Desulfatitalea tepidiphila: one gene and its partner. The protein of the gene in region 2 binds, or shares a complex with, the protein of the main gene of each other region. Links are inferred from orthologs where the notes say so. Each region holds a gene or a part of one and is shown on either strand. Other genes may lie near its edges.

Region 1 (5,651 bases), on a different replicon or contig from region 2:
GCGCCACTTTACTAGCCTCTGCAAGCAGAAGCGTTCTCGTGCGACTTGCATGTGTTAAGCACGCCGCCAGCGTTCACTCTGAGCCAGGATCAAACTCTCCAATTAAACTATGGATTGTTGCCGTAGCAACATCATGTCTAACGAGGTCCCAACTCTTGGCATCGTCACTATTTAGTTTTCAAAGATCGAATCTTTTTTCGGCAATCTGTGTTTTAACGAAAACCTTAATTATATTAAAGAGGCCTTCGTTGTCAAGCACTTTTTTTTAGCCGATTCGCTTTTTTCCAGCTCTCGAAGAAAGTCTCACTGTATACTCAGGATTGGTTTTCATGTCAAACAGAAAATCACATCGATTTTCGAAAACCGATCTTTTTTCACCCAGATTCTCTGATCACAGGAATACGCAGATGAACGGAGGGTACGGCGCGAATTTTGAAAGCTTGGTTAAAAGAGCAACTGTGCGCTCAACATCTGATGGGGCACAGCCAAGAACGAGACGCTATATACGTGCTCTCGTCTGGCATGTCAATTACTTTTTCTCTTTTATTAAAATTTTATGAAATCTTTTTTTGCCTGCCCTTAGCAGAAGCCCCATCTCACTAAAATCTTTGGTAAATATTAATTGGTCAAAGGATTTTAGGCGTCTTCCGTTCACATATCCACCACCTTGTTCGATGAGCCTGCGTGCTTCACCACCCGATTTGGCCAATCCAGTTTCGTGAAACAACTTAAATGCCGCAATGCCTTCCTCGAATTCGTCGGAAAGCATCTCGCTGCAAGGCACATTATCACCTTCGATCAAATCGACCTTCCTTGGAATTCGGCTCGATGGCAGGATGGAATCTGCCACACTTCTCAAGCCGAACATGTCACATGCCGATCGGTATGCCTTTATGGCCTCTTCTTCACCATGCGCCAACCTTGTGGCCTCGAAAGCCAGTACCGATTTAGCGCCATTCAGTTCAGCGCCCTCCAGCGCGCCTACTTTCTCGATCTCCGATAACGGCAAAAAGGTGAATAGAGCAAGAAATCTGGCCACATCGCGATCGTCGGTGTTTACCCAGAATTGGTAGTAATCATAAGTTGATGTACGTTCTGGGTCCAGCCAGACCGCACCAGCAGCGGTTTTGCCCATTTTGGCCCCGGAGCTGGTCGTGATCAATTTAAAGGTGATGCCAAAGGCCTGCTCTCCTAATGTACGGCGGATCAAATCGATTCCAGCCACGATATTGCCCCATTGATCGCTGCCACCCATCTGAAGCCGACACTGGTGCTGTTCGCAAAGCTTGTAGAAATCATAGGCCTGCAACACCATATAGTTGAATTCTATGAAACTGAGCCCCTCCTCCGATTCGAGACGTGCACGGCAGCTTTCGGCCTTGATCATTCGGTTGACTGAGAAATGGCGACCGAAATCTCTCAAGAAAGGAATCAAATAGAGTTGTGTCAACCAGTCGGCATTGTTGAGCAGCAGGGCCTTGTCTTGGGAAAAATCCAAAAAGCGGGCAAGTTGCCGCTTAATGTCCAACACGTTGGCATTCACCTGTTCGACGGTAAGCATTTTACGCATCTCGGTTTTACCACTGGGATCTCCCACCAACCCGGTGCCGCCACCAACGAGGGCAATCGGGCGATGGCCATGCCGTTGCATATGGGCCAGGGCCATGATCGGCACCAAATGTCCCACATGCAGGCTGGAAGCGGTAGGATCGAACCCGATGTAGCAGCTCACCTGACCGGAACCGGCGTATTGGGCCAATTCCTGTTCATGGGTTGTCTGTTCGATGAATCCGCGTTCTTCCAAAACATCTATTACGTTCTGCATGCGATGTAACTCCAATTTTGAGGATATCCCTGGCAGGTCGAATATAGATTCCATCCATACCTGAAATTGTCAGTCAAAAGAGAATGCGATAAGATTTAATGATTAGGTTTCGATACCGGCAATTGATTACTTGTTCGCGTATTCAACAGCCCGGGTTTCGCGAATCACCGTCACTTTGATCTGACCCGGAAAGGTCAGTACCTCTTCAATCTTTTTAACGATGTCACGGCTGACCAAAACAGCTTCATCGTCGTTGATTTTATCGCTTTCGACGATTACCCTGAGCTCTCGTCCCGCCTGGATGGCATAGGCGCTGTCCACTCCTTTAAATGAGTTTGCAATCGCTTCCAACTCCTCTAACCGCTTGATATAATTTTCAAGTAACTCCTTGCGGGCACCTGGTCGGGCACCGGACAAACCGTCAGCGGCCTGAACAAGAACATCATATACAGTGGTTGGTGGCACATCTTCATGGTGTGCGGCGATGGCATTGACGACTTGGGCGGACTCTCCAAATTTCTTGGCCAACCTCGATCCGATTAAGGCGTGTGGCCCCTCGACTTCATGATCGATCCCTTTCCCGATATCATGCAGCAATCCCATTCGCCGAGCCAGCTTTTCCTTTAGTCCCAACTCCGCTGCCATAATGCCACACAGAAAACCGACTTCGATGGAGTGCTGCAAGACATTCTGGGAATAGCTCGTCCGATATTTCAACTGTCCGATATACTTTATCAATTCAGGATTGATGCCATGGACCCCGAGATCGAACGCAGCCTGCTCGCCGGCTTCCTTGATGGCCGTATCGATTTCCAGGGAAACTTTCTTGACCACATCCTCGATTCTGGCCGGGTGGATGCGCCCATCGGCAATGAGTTTCATTAAAGATTGTCGGGCCACTTCCCTTCGAATTGGATTAAAGCCGGATAGAATAACGGCTTCGGGTGTGTCATCAATAATCAAATCAATACCGGTTGCAGCTTCCAGCGCTCGGATATTACGGCCTTCGCGCCCTATGATGCGACCCTTCATTTCATCACTGGGCAACTGCACAACGGTCACCGTCCTTTCTGCCACATAATCTGCCGCGTAGCGCTGAATGGCCGTGGCCAGGATTTTTTTGGCTTTTTTGTCAGCCTCCTCCTTGGCCTCATTCTCAATGCGCTTGATGATCTTGGCGCCCTCGTATCTCGCCTCATTTTCCATAGCTCTCAGCAAGAGTTCTTTCGCCTGCTCGGCCGTTAATGCAGATATCCTTTCAAGCTGTTCTCTCTGTTGAGAGATCAGCGAATGATATTCAGTTTCCTTTCCGGCCAATTCCTCGGAACGCCTTTCAAGGTCTTTTTCAAGCTGACCGATCTCTTTTTCTTTTTGTTCGAACAACTCGATTTTCTTGTCGATGTTCTCTTCTTTTTGGAATAGCCGCTTTTCTTGCTTTTTCAGCTCAGCTCGCGTTTCTTTCGTTTCATTGTCAAATTCACTTTTCATTTTTAGGAGCCTGTCCTTGGCTTCCAGGCTCGCTTCTTTGATCAGTGCATCTGCCTTGGCTTTACTCTCTTGTACAATCAAATCCGCTTCGGTGCGTGCAGCGTCGGCTTTCTGTCGATCAACCATCATCTTAAACCAGAATGCCAGTCCAAAGCCGACTACAAATCCAATGAGCGCTAGCCCAATTGCATATCCATTCATCGTGCCTCCCCGAAAACTACCCCCTCATTTATGTAAATGCAGGCTAACTATCGATAAACAATATTATTATCCTGCGCCATGGTCATCAGTCCGTTTCCTATCGTCCGCCCCCATCAATGGCACATGGCACCGTTGAATGGGGCATTGCATCGACGGGCCGGAACAAGCATGCCTTTCCAGGCAACCTCGTTTTGTAATTCTTTATAATTATCGATCGGTTACCAGTTTTTGTGTCCGATATGGAGATGTGACAATTGATGGGGACAATGCGGGGTTTTCACGAATGTACGGATGAGAAGCGATCTAACGGAAAGCTTCCTTGCGACCAGGTAACCCCCCGCCGAAATGCCGTGTTGGCAGGCCTTTGATCCAAAAAGGCAAGTGGGCGCTTTGCGGCTTTTTTAGGCTTTTCTGTACGAGCAGAACATGCACACCAAAACCGTGCTCAGCTCCCTTGAGAAAAGTGTTGGTTCAAAGCACATCTTCCAATCACGCGCATGGCAGGGGGTATCACCCAGATTTTATAACCATCACACGTACGTTTTTTCGGCTTTATGGAGACCTGTCCGCTGCTGTCATAACAACGCAACAAGTCTGTTTCAGGGGCTTTTCACAACCATTCACAACGGTGTTTTTATACCGGCAAAATGGGATTCAAGTGTTTTTAACAGATCTTCGGATCTTTGGTCTAGATCATGCAGCAGTTGTTGATGCCTCTTTTTTAACTCGAAATACTCATTGGTAATGTTCAAGGCAGTCAAAATGAGTATGGCGCGTTTATCCGGACTCGCTGCTCTGTTGGCGCATTGAGTCCTGGCCCTGTCAACCGATGCAATCACATAATCGGCCACCGCCTTTGCATCCGAAACATCCACATCCGTTTTGAAGGAGAACGGTTGACCGAGTATTTCTAATGTCAGCACTTGATCCACGGATTGGAATTTCCCCGTTATTACCGAAAAAGGTGAAAACCCTTAAAAATTAGTCCTCTACAAATTCCGCAAGTCTGCCAATCATGTTGTCTATCTTCGTTTTGACCAAGGATTTCAGCTCGTCATTATGCTTTTCGGCATCTGTTTTTTCAACCAACTGATAAGCAAGCGTTTCCTTTTCCTGCTTCAGTGCCTCATTTTCATTTTTAAGCTGATGAATGACCTCGATCAGTCGTTCGACCTTATTCTCTAAAAGTTCGAATTTTTGCAATACAATTTCGTGTTCCAAACTTTCACCTCATATTTAAATACACTATAGTCGTTGGTCTTGTGACAAGTCAAGCCCTTTGGATTTTACGATTTTTCATAAATGTTTCCGCAAGTTCAAGCTCTTTTACACTATTGACGCCAATAATCTCGGTGCTGTCATCGCCTATGGTAAAACCGATGGACTTTCCATCGGCATAACCGATTCCGATGATATCGGTAAGATAGATCTCTTTCTGGGCATTATTCGCACCCAGTCTAGGCAAAACCTCTCTCAGGTAGTCGCTACGAACTGCATATATACCTGTATTAATGAGGTTAATTTTTTTTTGGGACGCATCGGCATCCGCCTCTTCGACAATGGCCGAAAGTCGACCGCGATCATCCAGGATAATTCTACCGTAACCCTTGGGGTCGTCGACAGTTACAGCCAATAATGAAACATCATAGTCGCCTTCCTGGTGAACATCAATGAGGTTTAAAATTGTATTGGGACGTATCAGCGGCACATCCCCGCATAAAATGACGACATCTTTAGCCTTTTCAGGAATCAAAGGCTGAGCGCATTGAACGGCATGCCCGGTACCATGCTGCTCTTTTTGCAAGGCATAACTGACGGTTCCTATACGATTGACCGTAATTTTCACCTTCTCGGCCTGATGCCCAACGACGATGATGATGTCCTGCCCGGCAATAACGGCGGCCGTCCTCACGACATATTCGATCATTGGTTTTCCGCAAATTTCGTGCAGGACCTTGGCCTTTTCTGACTTCATACGCGTTCCGAGCCCTGCAGCAAGGATGATGATGCACACATCGTCACGCATTATGTCCCCCTAATATTTTAACTTATACACTTTTGGCGCCGTGAATGGATGTATTGAAATTCCTCCCCAAAAAAAAAGGGCAACCACTTGGGGTCACCCTTTTTCCAAGTT
Region 2 (10,486 bases):
TGACCTGGAAGAGGCCGAATTGTGTTACGCGCCCCAGTTCGGTTCGGCCAAAGACCCGGTGAACATGGCCGGGATGATCGCCGCCAATGTGCTCAGGGGAGATGCCCGCCTGGCCCACTGGGAGGAGGTGGAAGAGAGCAGTGCCCTGATGCTGGACGTGCGCGATGTCATGGAGTACAAACAGGACCACGTCGACGAAGCCGTCAACATACCCATCGACGAGCTGCGCCGACGCATGCAGGAAATCCCCAAGGATCGCGAGATCTGGACTTACTGTTTCGTCGGTCAGCGCTCCTATTTTGCGGCCCGGACCTTAACCCAGCATGGTTACAACGTGAAAAACATCAGTGGGGGATTTAAAACCTTTTCCATGCATGAGACGGCGAAGTTTTTATCTTGAGCCGGCTGTGTCGGAAGATTAACGCTGAGGGCGGGCATAAAGCCCGCCCCTGCTTTCAGGGGGAATCAAATTCAGATAATTGTATTGATTTGTGTCGTGGCGGAAACGACATCACCGATCCCTTCTGAGCAACCTTGCGGTCAGCTTGTGCCACACGACACGGGCCTCTTCTATCTTGAAGGCCCAGGAGATCCCACCCATCAGCAGTAAAAAAACCAGGCTTTGGACGACAATTAGGCCAACGCTGCCGGACAGGGTGGAGGCGTCCACCCACCGGTACATGATCTTCTGACTCAACACCAGGCCACCTGCCACTGGTGCACAAATGGCCAGGCATTTGCCGTAAAACGCATATACCGACTCGCTCCCGGTGTTGTGAGTGCGGTGGTTCCAGACAGCGTAGAGCACGGCCACCTGAAGCAGGACCGATCCGGAAATGGCCAGTCCGATTCCGAACACCCCCCAATATTTCAAGCCGATCCAGTATAGCGGCAGGCTTAAAAGAACGGCCATGGTGCCGTAAACGGCCGGCAGCAGCGTGTTTTGCATGGCGTAAAATCCGCGGTTCACCACCGTCTGGGCCGCAAAAGCGACGGCACCGATCAGCATGCCCGTGAGCGCCCAGGCGGTGGCGTGAGCATCCGCCGAGGTGAACGACCCACGTTCGTACAACACGCGGATGATTTCGTAACGCACGACATAGACCAGCACGGAGACAGGAAGCACCAGCGCCAGATAACGCAAGGTATTGTTAAACATCCTGTTCATGTCATCCCATTGCCGCTGGGCCGCCATTCTAGCCAGAAAAGGAAAGGCGGCCACGCCGACCGCCTGGCCGAAAAACCCCACCATGGCCAGGATCACCCGCCAGGCAAAATCGACATGGGTGATGGCGCCGGCATCGAGATAGCTGCCGAAGAATTTTGAAAAGATTTCCGTCGAAAAAGTCATGGTGAGCCCCAACATCAAGGGCAGGGTCAAAACAATGTAGCGCTTCACATCGGGATGACGCCAATTGAAATTGATTCGGAACTGCAAGCCCGCTTTTCGGGCGCCGATCCATTGGATCAAAAAACCGCCCCCGGCGGCGCCGGCCAATGCCCCCCAGGCAAATCCTTCGACACCCAGCCGGGACCCCATCAGGATACCGCCGCCGATAATGCCCAAGTTATAAACGAGCCCCGACAGGGCCGGCACAAAAAAACGCTCCTTGGCAAATTGCACGGCCATGAGCATGCCGCCGGCAAAGAAAAAAAACTGGGCCGGCAGGATGATGCGTGTCATGCGCACCGCCATTTGCATAAAAACCGGATCGGATCTGCCGGGTGCCAGCCAGGTCAGCAGCTGCGGCGCTGCCACCATGCAGAGTACGATCAGCACCACTAAAAACGCACCGAGCACCGTAAGAAGAATGGAAAAAATCTCCCAACCGCCGGCTTCGTCGTCCGCGGCCAGGTAACGTGCAAAAATGGGAATGAATGTGACGGAAAAGAAACCGCTGGCCAGCACATGATTCAGAATCTCTGGCAGGATGAAGGCCACTTTATAGGCATCCGTGGCAATATTGGCACCGATCATGGCGGAGAGGATCGATTCGCGCAGAATGCCCAGGATGCGGCTCAGGAGGATCGAGGCCATCATGATCAGTGCGGCGACGCCCATCTTCCGATACATACGATTTCCCATCAGGTTCCTGAAAAAAGTGAAATGATGCGCATCTTGCCCGAACGTGGCGATCGAGGCAAGAGGGTTTTCAACGTATGGCGGCTATCGCCCAGGGGGTTGAACGCACCCACTGCAAGGCCTTTACAAGGCTTGACATCCGCATCCGGCCCATGAAATAGTACGTCCGCTTTGCGCTTTGAACCCGCCAGCCAATGAGATTCTCCGGGTTTAATCCCACACACATTCACATAACTGGAGGTATGGTATGGAGTACAGCAACATCATCGTGACGACCCAGAACTACGTGACCACCATCACCTTGAATCGGCCGCCGACAAACTCGGTGAATTTAGGCATCCGTGAGGAGTTGGATCACGCCGTCAAAGCGCTCGAAGAGAGCAAGGAAACCCGGGCGATCATCATCACCGGCGCGGGTGAAAAAGGATTCTGTGCCGGCATGGACGTCTCCGATATCGCCAACATCGCCAAGGGCCCCAATGGCAACGATATCTTCAACCGGATCGAGCGCATGCCGAAACCGGTGATCGCCGCCATCAACGGCTATGCCCTCGGTGGAGGCTGTGAACTGGCATTGGTGTGCCATTTCAGACTGATTTCCGATGCATCCCGGGCCATCATGGGGCTGCCGGAGGTGAACCTGGGCATTACCCCCGGGTGGGGCGGCATCCAGCGGCTGCCGAGGACCGTCGGTAAATCCAAGGCCCTGGAGATGATCCTGTTCAGCAAGCGGCTGGCGCCTCAGGAAGCGCTGGAGATCGGCCTGGTCGATCGCGTCGTACCGGCGGCGGACCTGATGAAGGAAGCCATGACCCTGGCCGTGACGTTGACCAAACGGCCGCCTCTGGCGGTCCGGGCGGTTCTGGAAGGCATGTCCACCGGGCTCGAAAAAGGCCTGGAAGCCGGACTGGCGGTGGACCGCGAATGGGCCACCAAGCTAGGCCGGAGCCACGATGCCGTGGAGGGCATGACGGCATTTCTGGAAAAACGGGAGCCGGTGTTCAAAGGGGAATAAGCTTCGCCTGCCTGACGGCCAGACGCGAAAAGAATATCCTATAAAAATCAAACGGCGATCCAGGTGAGTGACCCCGGGTCGCCGTTGTGTTTCCGCCGATCTGCACCGAATCCACCCTGTGCCTGCACCGACGATTTCAATGCATCAGGAAGAAAAAGGTTTTTCGATCACGAAACGCTCGTCGAGCTCCTTGAGAATACCCATGATGCCACCATAGGATAGGGTTTCGAACGGCTGCATGGCGGTTCCGAAAAATCCCTGCTGCCGGATGTCCAGGGTCTTGGAAGTGGCATGCGCACGCACCTGATCCCAGAAGGGGTGGTCGAACGGATCAATGGCTTCGGTCAAATGGCCGTCCCGAACGCAATAGGCCGCGCATGAAACGCTCGGCGGGCCGTCGAAATAGGAGACGCCGCTGTTGCGTCTCACGGGCATCAGCGGACCGTGGTGACTGCCGCGCTGAAAGCCGCTGACATGGGCGCAGAGGGCAAAGGGCGCCAGCACCTCGCCGGCGGCGGGAAAGGCGTCCTGCACCCGCACGATGGCCACCGGATCATCCCGGCCCAGCATGATACCGGCGACATAGTGCAACCGGGTCGTGCTGACCGCCACGCTCTGCTCTTCGGTGGTGCGCGAATGGACGGACCGAATGGCAAAGCGTTCGTCGTCTCTCAGCAGAGCCGCCAGGTTGTAAAGATCCTCCGGCGCCTCGAGAGTGATCACCCGATCGTACTCCCGATAGACCACGTCCATGACTTCGAAACGAAATCCTTTGCGCATGCGGGGCGACAATATCAGCCCGGAAGCGTGCATGGGATCGGCAAAGGCCTGGTAAAGCGGCAGGTTGAAGGCGCCCGGCACGCTCTTGTCGATGGAAAAGACCAGAAAGGCTTCATTGGAGCGCTCTTGGAAAGTGATCTGGGCCAGCGAGGGGCCGAACCCCTTGGAGGCACCCGAAATGCCCTTGTCGAAAATATCCTGACCGGCGCCATAGAGTCCCTGCTCCACTGCCACCCGGGCGCCCTGGGCGAACGCCTCCCAGATCATATCCTGCACGGCCGTCTGGCCCGGATCGCCCTGATAGGTGCACACCGCGGTGATGTCATCGCCGGTGAAGTGAAGATCGAAATCCGCGATGAGCTGGCCTCGATGCGCTTCGAGCGCCTCACGCACCGAGTTCACAACTTCCGTACTGGGTTGCAGGTGGCCGCCGATGCTGCCGATATCCGCCCGCATGGCGACGATCGTGGTTTGCATGTCACCCTCTCCTTTCCCATCCGCAGGCCCTGCCCGGTCCTGCGGGAGTAATGAACCCACCGTCGATGCGATCAATAGAGGAACATGGGCATGCCCTCGGCCTTGCGAATGATCGGACGATAGGCTTCGGCATCGTATAGGCTTTCCACATCCACCCGTTTGGCACCGCCCTTAAGGTCATCCAGACGAAGCGCCGTATAGCGGCCCTGAACCAGGGCCACCATTCGGCCGCTTTGTCCCTGGCCGATCAACTCGATGGTCAGGTTGGCGTAGTTCATGGCCACCATCAGGTCCAACGAATCGGGCGAGCCGCTGCGCATGAGGTAAAACAGCGGCTGGAAAATGATGCCAAGTCCCGTTAGCTTTTTGATTGCTTCGGCCGTCACCGCCCCGATCCCGCCCAGCTTTCGATGGCCGAAGGCATCGGCTTCGCCGCGCAACACCATGTCCCCCCCAACCATACTGGCCCCTTCGCTGATGGTCAGCATGGCGTAGCGGCTGGGATTGGCCCGCCGGTCATCGACCAGAAAACGGGCCAGGCGATCGATATCGAACGGCACTTCCGAGATGAGGACCCGGTCCGCGCCGGCCAGGTAGCCGGAAACCAGGGAGGTTTCACCGCAATAGCGGCCGAAAAGTTCGACGACGGCGATGCGTTCATGGGACCCCGAAGAGGTCCGCAGGGCATGAATGAAATTCACGCTGCGCGTCACGGCCGTGGAAAACCCGATGCAATAGTCGGTGCCGATCACATCGTTATCCATGGTCTTGGGAATGGCGATCACCGGAAACCCCTCCTGATGGAGACGGGCGGCGAACGAGAGCGTGTCGTCACCGCCGATGGGCACCAGCAGATCGATGCCCAGGTGGGTGAGGTTTTTCAGCACATGAGCGGTGAAATCCACTTTTTTGGAGGGATCGGCGAAGGAGTCCTGAAGGAATGCAGGCGCATCTTTGTATGTCACGGCACTCGGGTTGGTCCGTGAAGTGTGCAGAATAGTGCCGCCCGACCGATCGATGGTCCTGACGTTGGATGGGTCCAGCGGCCGAACAAATTCCGTTCCAGCCTCGGGTGTGTCGGGCGAATATTCCAAGAGACCGGCCCATCCCCTGCGAATGCCCAGCACCCGGATCCCCAGTTGGGACGCCCGCACCACGAGCTGTTTGATGCATGGGTTGAGACCGGGCACATCACCACCACCCGTCAAGATGCCAATGGTCCGAATGTTTGTATTGCTCATGACCTGGCGCCTCCCCCGCGCGCGATGCGACCCGGCCGTCCGCACGGGGCCTTGCGGCCCCAACAAAAATATGGCGCCGATGTCAAGGCACAGGCCTCGTGCATGGCGGTCCGGTCACTTTTTAAAGAACGGATCAATAAACAGCGCACCCTATGATTTATCGTGAATCCGCAATCTTCATGCCAGACGGGCCTTTGTCGGCACTCGAATTAATCTTCTGAAATCATTTGAATTGGTCATCATCGAGGCGCGACCCGCAGCCGGGGATAGGCGCAATGGCTGGCAAAATAGCTGACAGTATGTAAATTTCATCGAACCACGGGAAGAGCAGAACCGTTGAAAAAAAGGTAGAAAGAGGGGTCAATACATCAAATTCGGCAAAAATAGAACCAACCGGGGAAAAACGGCGATGATGGCGATACCGACCAGTATGGCCAGGAGAAACGGCAGAATGCCCTTGAAGATGGATTCGAGAGTGATCGACTCCTTCATTCCCATGGCCACGCCATAGACCACATAGACGTTGATACCCACCGGCGGCGTGATGACACCCATCTCGGTCACCATCACGATCACGATGCCGAACCAGATGGGATCGTAGCCCAACTGGAGGACCAGCGGATAAAAAATCGGCACGGTCAGCATGACCAGGGCCAGGGAATCCATGAAACAGCCGCCCAGGAAGTAGACCAGGACAATCAGCGACAGGATGAGGATGGGCGGCAGGTCGAGATGTTCGATCCAGGATGCGATATTGAACGGGATACGCGTCACGGCCATGAATTTGCCGAACACCACGGCCCCGGCGATGAGCATCATCACCATACAGGAGGTCTTGAGGGTTTCGTACAAGGCGTTTTTGAATCCGCCCCAGCTCAACTGGCGCCGGATGCCCGACACCAACACCACTCCGACGACGCCCACCGCGGCCGCCTCGGTGGGGGTGAACCATCCGAAAAAAAGCCCCCCCATGACGAGCGCAAAGACGGCGACGGTTTCACTCAAATCCCGCATTGATTTCAACCGGGCTGTCCAGGAAAAGGATTGCCCCCGGGGACCCTGGTCCGGGGCAATGGCGCACCAGATCATGATGGCCGCACAAAACAAGGCGGTAATGAGGAAAGCCGGCACGATACCGGCCACAAACAGCTTGCCGATGGATTGCTCGGTCAGCACGCCGTAAACGATGAGCACGACACTGGGCGGCATGATCATGCCCAGGCCGCCGCCCGAGGCAACCGCCCCTGCAGCCAGCTCATCGGCGTATCGGTACCGCTTCATCTCCGGTAGCCCGACGGTGGCCATGGTGGCCGCGGTCGCCGGACTCGATCCGCACACGGCACCGAAGGCCGTACAGGCCGAAACCGTGGCCACGGCCAAACCACCCCGGGTCCCCCCCAGAAACGTATAAGCCGTATTGTAGAGTCGTCGGCTGATACCGCTGTTGAAGGCCAATTGGCCCATGAGAATAAAAAGAGGTACGGTCGTCAAACCATATGATGAAAAAACAGAATAAAACTCCTTGGCCAGCAGGTTGAGGGCGCCCTGCACCGAGACCATGGTGCTGAACCCCAGGAAACCGACCGTCGCCATGACGTAGGAGACAGGCATCCGGGTCAAGAAGACCAATACCATCAAGACGATGCCGATAATACCGATGACCGTGGGACTCATTTACGCAGCAACTCACTCCAGGTTTCGATCACTCCCTTGACGATCACGGCGGAAAGCACCAGAAAACAGCCGGCCACGGCAACGATGATCAGGTACTCGGGCAGCTCCAGGTTCATGGAGACCTCTCCCGACGATTTTAAACTCAGGGCATAGACCACCATGCGCCAGGTCACCACCACGAAGAAAGCAAAGCTTACGATGCCGGTGCACACATCGACCAACAGGCGCCGCTTTTCAGGCATGCGGCGCACGAAGATCTCCACCCCGATATGGCCCCGGGTCTGGTGGGTAAACGGAAGGGCGGCAGCGGCGGCCAGGACCCCCATGAAACTGACCAGCTCCACCGACCCGAAAACGGGTTGTTTAAAAAAACGCCCGATGACGTCGACGCACGTCAGCAGGCTCATTCCCACCAGGCAGGCGGCACCGCAGATTTTCAATTTATCGGACAAGAAGTCGATGATTTTACCCAAAACCTGCATGGCGTCACACCTCTGGTTCCAAAAAGCATCGGCCCGGTGGTCGGCCGACCCACCGGGACCGCTCTCGTTTGGCATCGGATCTCTCTATTTTTTGCTCAGCTCTTGACGAATGGCCGCGATCACATCGGTCCCTCTCAACCCCTTTTCATCCAGAGACTTGGCATATTCGTCGATCATCGGCGCCACGGCCGCCTGCCAACGGGCAGCCTCCTTGGGATCGATCTCGACGGTCGTATTGCCCTGATCGAGGAAGAATTGCAACCCCTCTTTGTCACTGGTATCCCAGGCTTCGCCATGTTTGACGGCCCACTCTTTGTTGATCTCCCGGATCACCGCCTGATCCTTGGGGTCTATACTCTCCCACTTGGCTTTGTTCATCACCACAAAAAACGAGGTGGTATAGGCCACCGGATAGGCCAGGGTCACGTAGTCGAGCACCTCGCCCAGCTTCCAGCCCTTGTTGGTTTCAATGGGATTGGCGGAGCCGTCCACCACCCCCTTTTGAAGGCTCTGGTATGATTCCGGCATGGGCATGGGCACCGGCGTGGCCCCCAATGCCTTGACCATCTGGGCACTGATGCCCGTCGAGCGGATCTTGAGCCCCTTCAAATCCTCCAACGTACGCACCGCCCGGCCGCGGGTGTGAATCAGCCCCGCACCGTGCGCGTGAATGTACATCAATTGGGTATTTTCCAACTCTTTGGGCAAAAATTGCTCGTAGATCGAATTGGCCACCCGCGTTGCCGTGACGCCGTCCGGATACCCCATGGGCAAATCAATGGCCCCCATGACCGGAAAACGGCCGCGGGTGTAGGCAAAGGCCGAAAAGCCGATGTCGGCGATGCCGTCAAGTACGCTGTCATAGGTCTGATTGGCCTGGGTCAAGGTCTGGCCTGCAAAATACTGAACTTTCACTCGGCCTTCCGTGCGCCGCGCCACCTCCTGGCACCAGCCTTCGGCCAGCTGACTCTGAATATGGGTGGGGGGGAAAAAATTGCTGTAGGTCAATTGGATCGTACCCGCCCAGGATGTGGCCAATCCGATTGAACCAAGCACACCCCAGACGCACAGAAAAGACAGACTCAAGGCGATCAGTTGGAAGCTCTTTTTCATGGGAGATCCTCCTCTCCCGGCGTTGCCGGAAGCGTAAAGTGAAAAATTGAAATTTCGGACCAAGGATTCAATGGAACGATCGGCTCTAAAATCCGCCAAACAAGCGCAGCAAGTTACCGTGCAAGCGACCAGGTTGTCAACAATGGAGGCGACCGCATGCTGGATCAATGGCTTCGGGATTGGAAATATGATAAAAACGTAGACATTCAAAGCCGCTTGTCGCAAATGGAAGTGTTTGTGGGAACCACGACCCATCGCTTGAACAGGGGGTAGACATTGCGTTCCGAAGTCGACTGCCGCTTCTGCCCGGAACGGATTAAAGACCGGATTGTGGCGGAATACCAATCGGTCTGGGCCATCGAGGATCGATTCCCAGTCTCCCCGGGCCACCACCTGGTCATCCCCAAACGGCATGCATCCGACTGGTTCGCCATGACCGAAACGGAATGCCGGGACGCAGACCACCTGGTGCATCTTCTAAAGGAAAAACTCAGTGCCGCCGACCCCACCATAACGGGTTTCAATATCGGCATGAACTGCGGCAGATCCGCCGGGCAGACGATCTTTCACGCTCACATCCACCTCATCCCCCGTCGGGAGGGCGACACCCCGGATCCGACCGGCGGCGTCCGAGGGGCGATACCGGCCAAGATGTGCTATCGGATAAAAATATAGCTTGACAGTTCTCGACCCACACGGGTTACGAAACATGCCAACCGGCGTGAAAAAATCGTTCTGAGCCGAATCGGCTCCGTTCTCTGCATTGTTAACATCTGAAAATATCCCCAGAGACCTTCAATACCGCATCCCAGGCGATTTAGAAAATCGACATGCGCCAACCAACATCGTTTCGAGGCAACCCATTGATGACGCCAAGAAGCCGACTTCACCCAACCGCAAAATAATTAAACCACTTTAGTTTCAAAAAGTTATAGCCCAGATAAAGCATGCTCGATCCCGCAATGATAAACATGGCATTGGTTTTGCTTCGGCCTTGGCGGGCGCGGCTCACCGAGAACGCCAAATCCAATAGAATCTGAAGGGACTTTATGCTTTTTCTCAAACGTCTTGGACTCCTAACACTTCTTCTTTTTTTATATCCCGCCATTGGCATCGCTAGAGAAGTTACTCTGGCGTGGGATACCAACACAGATGATAACCTTGCCGGCTACCGATTGTATGCCCGGGAACGCGGCGAAGCCTATGACTACAGATATCCTGAATGGCAAGGCACCGCCAACCAATGCACAGTCACCGGTTTTGACGAATATGAATCCTACTACTTCGTCGTAAGGGCCTATGACAACGACGGAAACGAAAGCGGCAATTCCAACGAGGTGTACCTCGCTTCGGTATTGGGGGACGACTCGAACAGCAACAGCCTGGACAACGATGGGGGGTCATCGGGCGGCGGTGGAGGTGGGGGCGGCGGCTGCTTCATCTCATCCCTATCCGGACAATAAAACCATCCCTGCAGGCCAAAGGGAGAGAAAAGCCGAAAGTCTTAAGGTCCGCCTGGCGGGGTGGTGATGCCACCAGCCCCGCACCCATCCGCAAGATACTGCCTACATTCTCTTCAGCACCGCCAAAGCATCCTCGGCTGTGAATTTCTTGCGATTGT

What was found.
Region 1: DFT_RS01825 (region 2) and rny share a complex: the UniProt entries of both Bacillus subtilis proteins name them as parts of the possible RNA degradosome complex. The link is inferred for Desulfatitalea tepidiphila from one-to-one orthologs.

What each region holds. Positions count from the first base shown.
Region 1 is NZ_BCAG01000003.1:2,272,763-2,278,413, forward strand. Bases 1,234-4,232 are described here. They hold rny (ribonuclease Y), read right to left. Parts: upstream 3,515-4,232; coding sequence 1,952-3,514; downstream 1,234-1,951. Other genes in these bases: tyrS (tyrosine--tRNA ligase), read right to left, coding at 1,234-1,825; DFT_RS14705 (cell division protein ZapA), read right to left, coding at 4,135-4,232. In the rest of the region: more of tyrS, read right to left, coding at 530-1,233; more of DFT_RS14705, read right to left, coding at 4,233-4,446; cell division protein ZapB, read right to left, coding at 4,496-4,735; DFT_RS14715 (sugar phosphate nucleotidyltransferase), read right to left, coding at 4,785-5,540. UniProt on the Bacillus subtilis protein: Endoribonuclease that initiates mRNA decay. Initiates the decay of all SAM-dependent riboswitches, such as yitJ riboswitch. Involved in processing of the gapA operon mRNA, it cleaves between cggR and gapA.
Region 2 is NZ_BCAG01000001.1:401,490-411,975, reverse strand. What follows is about bases 3,512-6,377. They hold DFT_RS01825 (6-phosphofructokinase), read right to left. Parts: upstream 5,597-6,377; coding sequence 4,427-5,596; downstream 3,512-4,426. Other genes in these bases: DFT_RS01820 (TRAP transporter large permease), read right to left, coding at 5,957-6,377; DFT_RS01830 (fructose 1,6-bisphosphatase), read right to left, coding at 3,512-4,355. Also shown: DFT_RS01845 (FAD-dependent oxidoreductase), read left to right, coding at 1-400; murein biosynthesis integral membrane protein MurJ, read right to left, coding at 512-2,074; DFT_RS01835 (enoyl-CoA hydratase/isomerase family protein), read left to right, coding at 2,331-3,098; more of DFT_RS01830, read right to left, coding at 3,243-3,511; more of DFT_RS01820, read right to left, coding at 6,378-7,270; DFT_RS01815 (TRAP transporter small permease), read right to left, coding at 7,267-7,827; DFT_RS01810 (TRAP transporter substrate-binding protein), read right to left, coding at 7,837-8,865; DFT_RS01805 (HIT family protein), read left to right, coding at 9,142-9,540; DFT_RS01800 (fibronectin type III domain-containing protein), read left to right, coding at 9,915-10,328; DFT_RS01795 (iron-containing alcohol dehydrogenase), read right to left, coding at 10,431-10,486. UniProt on the Bacillus subtilis protein: Catalyzes the phosphorylation of D-fructose 6-phosphate to fructose 1,6-bisphosphate by ATP, the first committing step of glycolysis.